One region of the Ensifer sp. LC384 genome, then DNA from elsewhere that is predicted to be linked to it. Evidence: predicted binding sites of a transcription regulator. Region 1 holds the regulator's gene; the other holds the start of a gene.

Region 1 (5,138 bases):
CGTGCGTGAAAGCGTACCGTGGGTTCGAATCCCACCTCCTCCGCCATCGACTGCCTCATTTTTCTCCACCCGTTACTGAGTTGCACCGCCAAGCAGGTGTTCCGACCGCGGCCGCATACCAGTTTTGCGGGCAACGCCCGCCATCGCAGCAACACAGGCGCGTGCAATTGCCAACCTGCAGCCAGGTCCGCTTGCCATCCCGGATGATTTGAGGGAGAATCCGATTCCGGCCCCTCGAGGCCTGGGCAATCTCCCACAACTGGAGAAAACCATGCCTCTTAAATATCTGATGACAGCCGCTTTTCTCGCTGTTCTGACGCTTTCCGGATGTGCAAGCACCGGCGATGCGAACACAACCTATGCGCAATGGCAGGGGCCATTGCCCGTGCCCGATCCGTCTGCCGCAAGTCCGGGCGGTTTCCGTCTCAGCTACTGAGTTTCATGACAGCAGCGCGCATCCAATACGACAGGCCAATGGCGCGGTAGCGCGTTAGACCTGCTGCATGATTTCCCCCTGTAGCAATCGGCTCCGAACGGAGCCCGTGCACGCGGTCGCTCTGCACTCCATAGTGCTTGGGGATGTAACTTGCGGTTCGCGCAAGACCCTTCAAACATTTGCTCTCGCTGGCTTCAAAGCTGCGAAGCGCACCTGCTGGTCTGCTAGCCGAAAAAGGCAAGGACTGCCGTTGTCCGACGCGGTGCCACATGCAAATCGCCTTGCATCCAATCGCAAGCACTGACTCCCATTTCATTAGGGAGGCTTGATGTATTGGTCATCCAACAGTCAAGGAACTGAGCGATGCCCACTTTCATCATCGAGCGCGACGTGCCAGGCGCTGACAAGCTCAGTCAGGACGACCTCTGTGCACTGTCGGCGAAATCCAATGCTGTCGTCGCCGATCTCGGCGTGCCGTACACATGGATCACGAGCTATGTCGCCGGCGACAAGCTCTATTGCGTCCACGAGGCACCGAGCGCCGACGTCATTCGCGAACACGCCGAACGCGGCGGGTTTCCGGCCAACAGAATAACGGAAGTCGCCGCCGTGATCGGGCCTTCGACAGCATCTCAAGGACGCGGCAAATAGCCGAAGCGGTGTTATAATCACCGCGGGCGGGACATCGGCGTCATGACACCCCCGAATCGCCGCCCGGGCCAATGCTCCCCGCGCGCCGTCATTGACTTCCGGCGGCATCAATGCAGGCTAGTCTGCCGGTCATTCGGCGCCCATGAGGGTTCCCCGGCACACCTTTTCAAGGAGACGATCATGGCAAAGGGTCAAGTGCGAAGTAACCGCGAGGTTAGAAAACCCAAGAAGGACAAGGCCGTCAAAGCCGCCGTTACGACAGAAGGCTCACAGGTGAAGCTGGCAGGCAGCAGCTTTTCGCTCGGCAAGAAAGACAAGAAATAGGACAACCGCCTCTAACCTCTCGAACCAAATAGTCGGGAGAGTTTTGTCAGTGACCAGTTGGACTGGGGGTGCACGTCTCCGCACACCCTGCGTGACTGGTCGCCGCAATGCCAGAAACCCCAGCACGCTTGCACGTCGCGCGCCCCCCCTGAAATGCAAAGATCATTGCGGGCGGCAGCACTGGCCAATCGCTTCCCATGTCTGCTGCCAGGCCTGATCGGCCGGCGACACGCCGCATGTGGTAGGCGTCGGAAGATCGAGAACGCCGACACGCACCCTGTTCATGCAAATCTTTGTGCCTTCCCTGCCACACCGTGAGCAGCCGTCATCACCTTTGGCAAAGAACTGTTGAACACGGCACAGTGCCCGGCATGCTTGCTGGACTTTGGAACGAAAGCGCGGTTCACATCGTTAACCAAACTATCGGCACCACCTCTGATCTAGCGGACGTTCACCGTGCTTGCAGCCTTGCTTATCGCCTCGATTATCGCATCGCCTAACATCGCCCTCAGCGCTGCTACGGTCGACGACCTGCAAGCCGATTTCGAAACCGCCGTGCCCTGCCAGCAGATCGATGGCCGGAACGTTTGGAAGGGAACGATCGCCTACTATATCCAGTCCTTCGTCTATCAAGGCGACACGCCCGTAGCGACCGACGCGGCGGACGCCGTCCTGCCGGAGGACAACTCGGCTGAGACCGTCAAGGAGTTCGAGGACGCCTGTTCCGCCACGCAGCCGGCTTGAACCACTCTCTCCTTCGCGACGCTCGCCCAGCAATCGCTCAATGCCAGTCTATTTCCACTTCGCTCCATCGACGGTGGCGCAACCGAGCGGCGTTGCGAGAGGTAAGCTTGAGCCGGTCACAACCCCAAAGATTGATCGGCCCCGGCATTGCCGCATTCAACGCGATGCCGACTTCGTCGAACGGACTCTCCCTGTTGTCCACATATTGATACCAGCGGAACCCAAGGACCGCGGTCGCCGGAACAACGATCGTCAGCAGGATTCGAACCAGCTTCTTCATTGCACCCTCATTGCGTAAACGGAACGAGGCATATCGGCGCCTTGCGGCACGCGCAGCGTCTAGTTGGCCGATGCGCGCACGCTTGATCCCACATTCACGGAATTTTAGGCACTTGCGGAACACATATGGAACAGATAGTGTCTGTTCTTGATTTGTTTCACGCTTCTGGAGCGACTTGCCATGCTGACCCGCAAGCAACAGGAATTGCTTCTTTTCATCCACGAACGAATGAAGGAATCGGGTGTGCCGCCGTCTTTCGACGAGATGAAGGATGCACTCGACCTGGCTTCAAAGTCGGGCATTCACCGGCTTATTACGGCGCTGGAGGAACGCGGTTTCATACGCCGTCTTCCCAACCGCGCCAGAGCGCTCGAGGTCATCAAGCTGCCGGAAGCCTATGCAGCAAGCGCCCAACCCCGTCGCGGGTTTTCCCCGAGCGTCATCGAGGGCAGCCTCGGGAAGCCGCCGGCCCCTGCCCCCGCCGCGAAAGCGCCGCCGGTTGCTGACAACAGCTCCGTGTCGGTTCCGGTTATGGGACGCATTGCCGCCGGCGTTCCGATCTCGGCGATACAGAACAACACTCACGACATCTCCGTTCCGCTCGATATGATCGGCAGCGGCGAGCACTATGCCCTTGAAGTGAAGGGCGATTCGATGATCGAGGCCGGCATCTTCGATGGCGATACGGTGATCATCCGCAATGCCACCTCGGCCAATCCCGGCGACATCATCGTCGCGCTCGTCGATGATGAGGAAGCAACGCTGAAGCGCTTCCGGCGCAAGGGCGCGTCGATTGCGCTCGAGGCGGCCAATCCGGCCTACGAGACGCGTATTTTCGGCCCCGACCGCGTCAAGATTCAGGGCAAGCTCGTTGGCTTGATCCGCCGCTACCACTAAGCCTTGCTCAAGCCAGCTGCCTTCGTGCTGGCCTGCCTTCCTCTTCCTTGAACGTCTCGCCACCTTGGGGTAGCGAGACGGGCATCTCCAACTCGTGCGGCTTGCACGCTCGAAAAATGTTACTGGTGAATCGAGTACTCGCCCAGTTCGCAGAGGTCCTGCGTGTCTTCAGTCGTGTCGAGACCGGAGCCTTCTTCGAATTCAAAGCGCATGTCGTATTTGCAGACATCACGTCCGTCGGCGATGGTGATTTCCATGCTTTCGCCCGGATTGAGTACCTGCCGCCCGAAGACGTCGTCCTCCCACTGATCAACACCGACCGGCGACGTGTAGAAGTTCGTCAGAACCGCTTCCGTCTTGTTCTTCAGCTGAAAGACGAGATCCTCAGCGCTTGCGGTGGCCGTCGACGCGGCAAGAACGGCAAGAGCAGTCAGGGCGATCTTACATTTCATTTTATGTCATCTCCTCCATTGTCGGTTTTGTTTGACACTACCTGTACGGGTCGTGCCGCCGGAATATTCATTCCCGAACCCGTCTAGAGACAATATTCCTTGCACTGACAATACCAGCCGAGTCACCATTTCGGGGTGTGTCCTTGGCAGGCCATGCAGGTTGACGCCTGTTCGCGCGCACGGCAACGCGGATGGGCCACGACCGACTTATGGCGCGGCTTATCTTCAAACCCATGCTCGCCGTAAGCAGGGGCTGGCGGGTGTCATCGCTCGCCGCATCACCCCACCCCACCCCACTATCTCCACCGTGTGCGGCGCAGTCGTCTGCGTAAGGTAGATTTAACCCAGCAATCAATTCCCAGGGAGTGGACGCCGGGCCAATGGGGCCATCGTCGCACAGGCATCGGCAATCGGTCGGCGACTAGCTTTGCCGGGCAAGATGCCGAGCGCGCACGCCTCGCCACGGCGGCGGGGCCGCCCGCTTTAGTTGGGACGGAATCGGCAAGCAATTGCTGGCGGTCGAGGATAACGAAGCAGGAGGAACGGGGAACAAATTCCCACATATAGAAAAAGCGTGGCAGGTGCTGCAATTGAGCACCCTGAATTACAACGCAAAATCAAATAATTAGGTGTGGCTTTGGAGGCCTCGCCCGGAATTGAACCGGGGTACAAGGATTTGCAGTCCTCTGCGTCACCACTCCGCCACGAGGCCTCACCGACTGAGATTATCAAGTCGTGGCGAGCGTTTAGAATGAATATAGACAGAGTGCAAGAGGGTTCATTCTGAATGCGATCCTTTTTTCATCCTGAACAAGCGTTTCCATTCCGTTCTGTGGATTGCGGCTGCATGCCCCAGCCCTACCCTCTTTTTCGAGAAGAACGGATATGATCATTCGAGCCCCGGTCCTCCCCCGCGGAACGACAAGGCAGTTGACCGGCGCCGTCTGCGAACACGGCGCGCAGAGTCGGACGAATAGACATCCTGGGCCGTCCGGTGCCAGCTTCGCACGCAGCGCCGCCGCTCAGACTTTCACACCTCATGAAGATTCGACGTGTTTGGCTGCCGCCCGATGACGGCAACATTTTCTCGCTGGACGTTTTTCCGGCGCATCGCCGACAGGTTTTGAGCCGCAGCGCCGGATCGCTCCTTCACGGCCGCGGAGGCGCTTTCGCCAGGATCTAGCACCACGGCGTTGACCGTCCCTTCCAGGGGCGAACCAGGCCTTCCGAGACGAGAATGTTACCGAGCGAACGGCCGTCGCGCATCACCACGCGCAGCTTCTCGCTGGTCTTGTCGTCGTCCCTGCCGATCGCTTCGATCAGCCTGAAATCTCCAGAGTTCAACAGTTCACGC
Region 2 (5,138 bases), on a different contig from region 1:
CGATCTCCGGCGGCACGCCGAAGCGGACCGGCGCAATCGAGCAGCCGAGCCCGCCGGAAACGATCAGGCTGCGATCCGCCTCGACCATATGACCGTAGGCGTAGCGATCGCCGAAACGGGAGGGAACGACGGGAGCATGGCCGAGAAACCGGACCTGCCCGCCATGGGTATGGCCGGAGAGCGTCAAGGCGACGCGCGACGGCACCTTCGGAAAGATGTCCGGTTCGTGGGCAAGCAGGATCACCGGCGCGTCGTCGCCGACCTGCGCCAGCGTGCCGTCGAGATCGTCGAGGCCCTGCATATGCGTGCGTATCCATTTCCTGCCCGGCACCAGGGCAAGCTGGTCTTCGAGGCCGGCGAGCCAGAAGCCGAGGCCATTCTTTTCCAGCCGAACGGCGCGATTGCTGTAGACGCTGATGCCGACGTCGGCGAGCGCCTTGTGACCGAAGGTGAGACCGCCGCCGTTCTTCTGCGCGGTCCTGTCCTCCCACCAGTCGTGATTGCCCATGATCGCATGCACGCCAAGCGGCGCCTCGAGCGTCGCAAGTGCCTTCGACCATTCGCTGGAATGCACGTAGCGGGTCACCAGGTTCATGCCGGCGGCATAGTCGCCGAGAAGGACGGTGATATCACCACCAAGCGCATTGGCTTGCCGGCAGATCGAAGCGATGCGGTTGGCCGACATCCACGGCTCGCAGGCATGGATGTCGGCAAGGGCCACCACGCGCAGCTTCAAGCCGGGCGTCCAGCCCGGTGGCGTCAGCGAATATCGCGTCACGTTCAGCCGGGCGAGCGGCTCGATCGCAAAGGCATAACCGCCAAGTGCCGCCATGCTGGCTATGCCACCGCCGAGAAACTTCAGAAGTCCGCGGCGCGTGATCATTTACTCGTCCTCGAGCGTCAATCGAAACTGGGTCGCCTCGAGATCCCTAGGTGGATTGAGGCCGAGATGCTTCCAGGCGTTGGCGGTCAGCACGCGGCCGCGCGGCGTACGCTGGATGAAGCCCTGCTGGATGAGATAGGGCTCGATGATGTCCTCGATCGCGTCGCGCGGCTCGGAAAGCCCGGCGGCAATGGTCTCGATACCGACCGGCCCCCCGCCGAAATTCTGTGCGATCATCGAGAGGTAGCGGCGATCGAGCTGGTCGAGCCCCATGCTGTCGACAAGAAGCCGCGTCAGCGCCTCGTCGGCGATCTTCTTGGTGACCGCTTCGGCTCGCGCCACTTCGGCAAAATCGCGCACCCGCCTAAGCAGGCGGCCGGCGATGCGCGGCGTGCCGCGCGCGCGGCGGGCGATCTCGCGCGCGCCGTCGTCGGTCATGCCGAGCCCCATCAGCCGGGCCCCACGGCGCACGATCGATTCCAGCTCCTCGACCGTGTAGAAATTGAGCCGGACCGGAATACCGAAACGGTCACGCAAAGGCGTCGTCAACAGGCCGAGACGCGTGGTCGCCGCCACCAGCGTGAACTTCGACAGGTCGATCTTCACCGACCGCGCCGCCGGCCCCTCACCGATGATAAGGTCGAGCTGGAAGTCTTCCATCGCGGGATAGAGGATTTCCTCGACCGCCGGGTTGAGCCGGTGGATTTCATCGATGAACAGGACGTCGCGCTCTTCAAGATTGGTCAGAAGTGCGGCCAGATCGCCCGCCTTGGCAATGACCGGCCCGGAGGTGGAGCGGAAATTGACGCCCAGTTCCTTGGCCATGATCTGCGCCAGCGTCGTCTTGCCGAGGCCGGGCGGCCCAACGAACAGCACGTGATCGAGCGCCTCGCCGCGGTTCTTCGCCGCTTCGATGAAGATCTTCAGGTTGGCGCGCGCTTCCGCCTGGCCGGTAAATTCGTCCAGCGACTGCGGACGCATGGTCGCATCGAGATCTTCGCCGCGCTTTTCCGGCGTTATCAGGCGTGCGGCTTCAGTCATCCATCCGTTCCAATCGATCGGGCATTCTTGCGCAGGGCGTCAAAGGGAATGCCCGTTTTGCATCGACCGGCACGACAACGCAAGGAATCATCGCGCCAGTTCCTTGAGACCCAGCCGGATCAACTTGGCACTGTCCGCATCCTCGCCGCCGTTCTTCAGCGCCGCGGCAACCGCATTGGCGGCCTGGTCGCGGGAATAGCCGAGATTGGTCAGCGCCGACACCGCGTCTGCAACTGGCGCCGAGGCAACACCCTCGCCCAGTTCCTGCTTAAGCCCGAGCGAGGCGGAGATTTCGCCGGCGAAAGCCGGCGCCTTGTTCTTCAGTTCGGTGACGATGCGCACCGCCACCTTCGGACCGACGCCGGGCGCGCGCGACACCGAGGTCTTGTCCTGCAGCGCAATCGCGTTTGCGAGCTCGCCCGGCGTCAGCGTCGAAAGGAGGGCGAGCGCCACCTTGGAGCCGACGCCCTGCACGCTCTGCAACAGGCGGAACCACTCGCGCTCCAGCGCCGTCAGGAAGCCGAACAACTTCAACTGATCCTCGCGCACATAGGTTTCGATAAACAGCACCGCCGCCTCTCCCGCCGAACCGAGCTTCGACAATGTGCGCGCCGAACAATGGGCGACATAGCCGACGCCATGCACGTCGAGAACGACGTGATCCTCGCCGATTTCGTCGATAGTACCCTTCAATTTGCCGATCATGTGGCGTCGTCTCTCATGGATGGATTGCGGGATGATCGGACCGACCATCGGAAATTAACGGCACCAGTGCAACTACCCCATCAGGGCGGCAAGCCGGCTGGTCACCGACAGGCGGTTGTGCGCGTGGCAAATGGCGATCGCCAGCGCGTCGGCAGCGTCATTGCCCTTGAACTCCGCCTTCGGCATCAGGACCTTCAACATCATGTGGATCTGCTGCTTTTCGCCATGGCCGACGCCGATGACGGCCTTCTTCACCGCATTCGGCGCATATTCGGCGACCCTCAAGCCCGCGCGCGCCGGCACCAGCATGGCGATGCCGCGTGCCTGCCCGAGCTTCAGCGTCGCCGTCGCGTCCTTGTTGACGAAAGTCTGCTCCACAGCCGCCTCGTGCGGCTGATAGCTGTGCACGACTTCAGCGAGGCCATCATGCAGCTGGCAGAGACGCGAGGCGAGATCCATGTCGCCGTCCGATGTCACCGTCCCGGACGCGACGAAGCGCAGCGAATTGCCGAGCGTTTCGATGATGCCCCAGCCGGTACGGCGAAGGCCCGGATCGATGCCGATGATGCGAATCGTGGTCTGCATGAAATTCACCCTATGCTGCGCGCCTGGACGCTGCCAGCAAAAAGTGAACAAAACAAAAACATCCACACAGGGAAAGTGCCCCGGCCGGAAATCTCGGTGACCACCCTTGGATTGAGGAATTTTGACCTTACATAGGCATTCAATCAATTTCGCTCAACAAAGGCCTTGCTCATGGCGACGTTCTCCGTCCTCGATCTCTCCCCGATCACCGAAGGCGGCAGCGTCGCCCAGTCGCTCGAAAACTCAAGGCGGCTGGCGCAGGCGGCCGAGGAAAACGGCTACAAGCGGTTCTGGCTGGCCGAACACCACGGCATGAAGGGCATCGCCAGCGCTGCGACCTCGATCGTCATCTCCCATGTGGCCGCAGGAACGAAGACGATCCGCGTCGGCTCCGGCGGCATCATGCTGCCGAACCACTCGCCGCTGGTGATCGCCGAACAGTTCGGAACGCTCGCTGCGCTGTATCCCGACCGCATCGATCTCGGCCTTGGCCGTGCGCCGGGCACCGACATGCGCACCGCCCAGGCCTTGCGCCGCAACATGGAAGCGAGCGCCAACAACTTCCCCAACGACGTCGTCGAACTGCAGGCGCTGCTCGGCCCCGTCGCCGAGGATCAGACGATCATCGCGGTTCCAGGTGCCGACACCAATGTGCCGATCTGGCTCCTGGGCTCGAGCCACTACAGCGCCCATCTTGCCGGCATGCTCGGCCTGCCCTTCGCCTTCGCCTCGCATTTCGCGCCCGACATGCTGCTGTCGGCCCTCGAAATCTATCGCGAACGCTTCACGCCCTCGCAAACGCTGGACAAGCCGCATGTGATGGTCGGCGTCATGGGCGTGGCGGCGGCCACCGATGAAGAGGCGAACTATCTCTTCACGTCGATGCAGCAATCCTTCGTCGCCTTGCGACGCAACGCCCGCGGCCGGTTCCCGGCACCGGTCGCGTCGATGGATGGGCTGTGGAGTTCGGATGAAAAGATCTTCGTCGATCACGCGATGTCCTACGCCATCGTCGGCGGACCGGAGACGATCCGGAGGAAGATCGAAACGTTCCTCGGCCAGACGAAGGCCGACGAACTGATCGTCTCGATGCCGATCTTCGACATGGATGCCCGTCTCAAGTCGCTCCGCCTCTTCGCCGAGGCGCAGCGAGCTTGACGCCTTACTGCATAATTCCTTAAATCGCAATCGATTTAAGGACAAAATTATGCAGCAACTCCAAGTGTTACAGCGACCTTTGCGCGTCTAAATAGACGCGCGGCGCTGTAAAGCATGATGCGTCAGCACTCCGTGACCCGAAAGGCCGGCGGGATCTCGTCCATGCGGTCGAAGAAACGATCCGGCCCGAGCGATTTCAGAAACGTCGGGTCGGCATAGCCCCAGCCGACGGCGCCGGCCGCGATCCGCGCCTGGCGGGCAGCCTCGATGTCGCGGGCCTCGTCGCCAATCGCAAGGATGCGCGACGGGTCGATGCCGGCGAACTTGACGACCCTCTTGAAATGCTGCGCCTTGCCGAACAGCGTGGAGCCGCACTCAAAAAGGTCGACAGCAGCGGCGGTCTCGCCCAGCGCCCTGCGGATGGCAGCTTCGCCATTCGAACTGACGACGGCAATGCCGACTCCGGCCGACTTCACCCCCGTCAGCATTTCCGGAACGCCGGGGAAAAGCTGGATTGCCTGCGCTTGGGTGGCCATCTCCTGCCGCATGAAGGTAGCAATCCGCGGCAGCTTCCACATCGGCACGCCCAGATGCGCGATGATCTCGCGACTGCCCATGGCGCGCAGCCCCTTGAACTCCTCCACCGACAACTGGCGAAACCCGAAGTGCGCGGCCGCAAGGTTGCTCGCCGCCATGAACCACGCCGCCGTATCGGCAAGCGTGCCATCGAAATCAAAGATCGCGAACTCATACTTCATCGGTGGTA

Evidence for each region. Region 1 encodes LexA, which represses DNA repair genes until DNA is damaged. Its sites were predicted from a motif close to TGTTCNNNNTGTGTTCNG; they were not measured.
Region 2: the regulator LexA is predicted to act here: its motif matches at 3,258-3,275, upstream of ruvC (crossover junction endodeoxyribonuclease RuvC).

Annotation. Positions count from the first base shown of each region.
Region 1 covers NZ_MBST01000015.1:115,260-120,397, reverse strand. Annotated here, with positions in the region: tRNA gene BC363_RS13905 (tRNA-Ser) at 1-46, shown strand, start outside; gene BC363_RS35435 (hypothetical protein) at 272-436, shown strand; gene BC363_RS13900 (DUF4242 domain-containing protein) at 800-1,087, shown strand; gene BC363_RS35430 (hypothetical protein) at 1,268-1,411, shown strand; gene BC363_RS13895 (hypothetical protein) at 1,868-2,155, shown strand; gene BC363_RS13890 (hypothetical protein) at 2,193-2,435, opposite strand; gene lexA (transcriptional repressor LexA) at 2,616-3,332, shown strand; gene BC363_RS13880 (hypothetical protein) at 3,452-3,784, opposite strand; tRNA gene BC363_RS13875 (tRNA-Cys) at 4,423-4,496, opposite strand; gene BC363_RS13870 (thermonuclease family protein) at 4,964-5,138, opposite strand, start outside.
Region 2 covers NZ_MBST01000023.1:115,568-120,705, forward strand. Annotated here, with positions in the region: gene BC363_RS18230 (metallophosphoesterase) at 1-883, opposite strand, end outside; gene ruvB (Holliday junction branch migration DNA helicase RuvB) at 884-1,924, opposite strand; gene ruvA (Holliday junction branch migration protein RuvA) at 2,012-2,629, opposite strand; gene ruvC (crossover junction endodeoxyribonuclease RuvC) at 2,702-3,214, opposite strand; gene BC363_RS18250 (LLM class flavin-dependent oxidoreductase) at 3,386-4,372, shown strand; gene BC363_RS18255 (HAD hydrolase-like protein) at 4,495-5,130, opposite strand.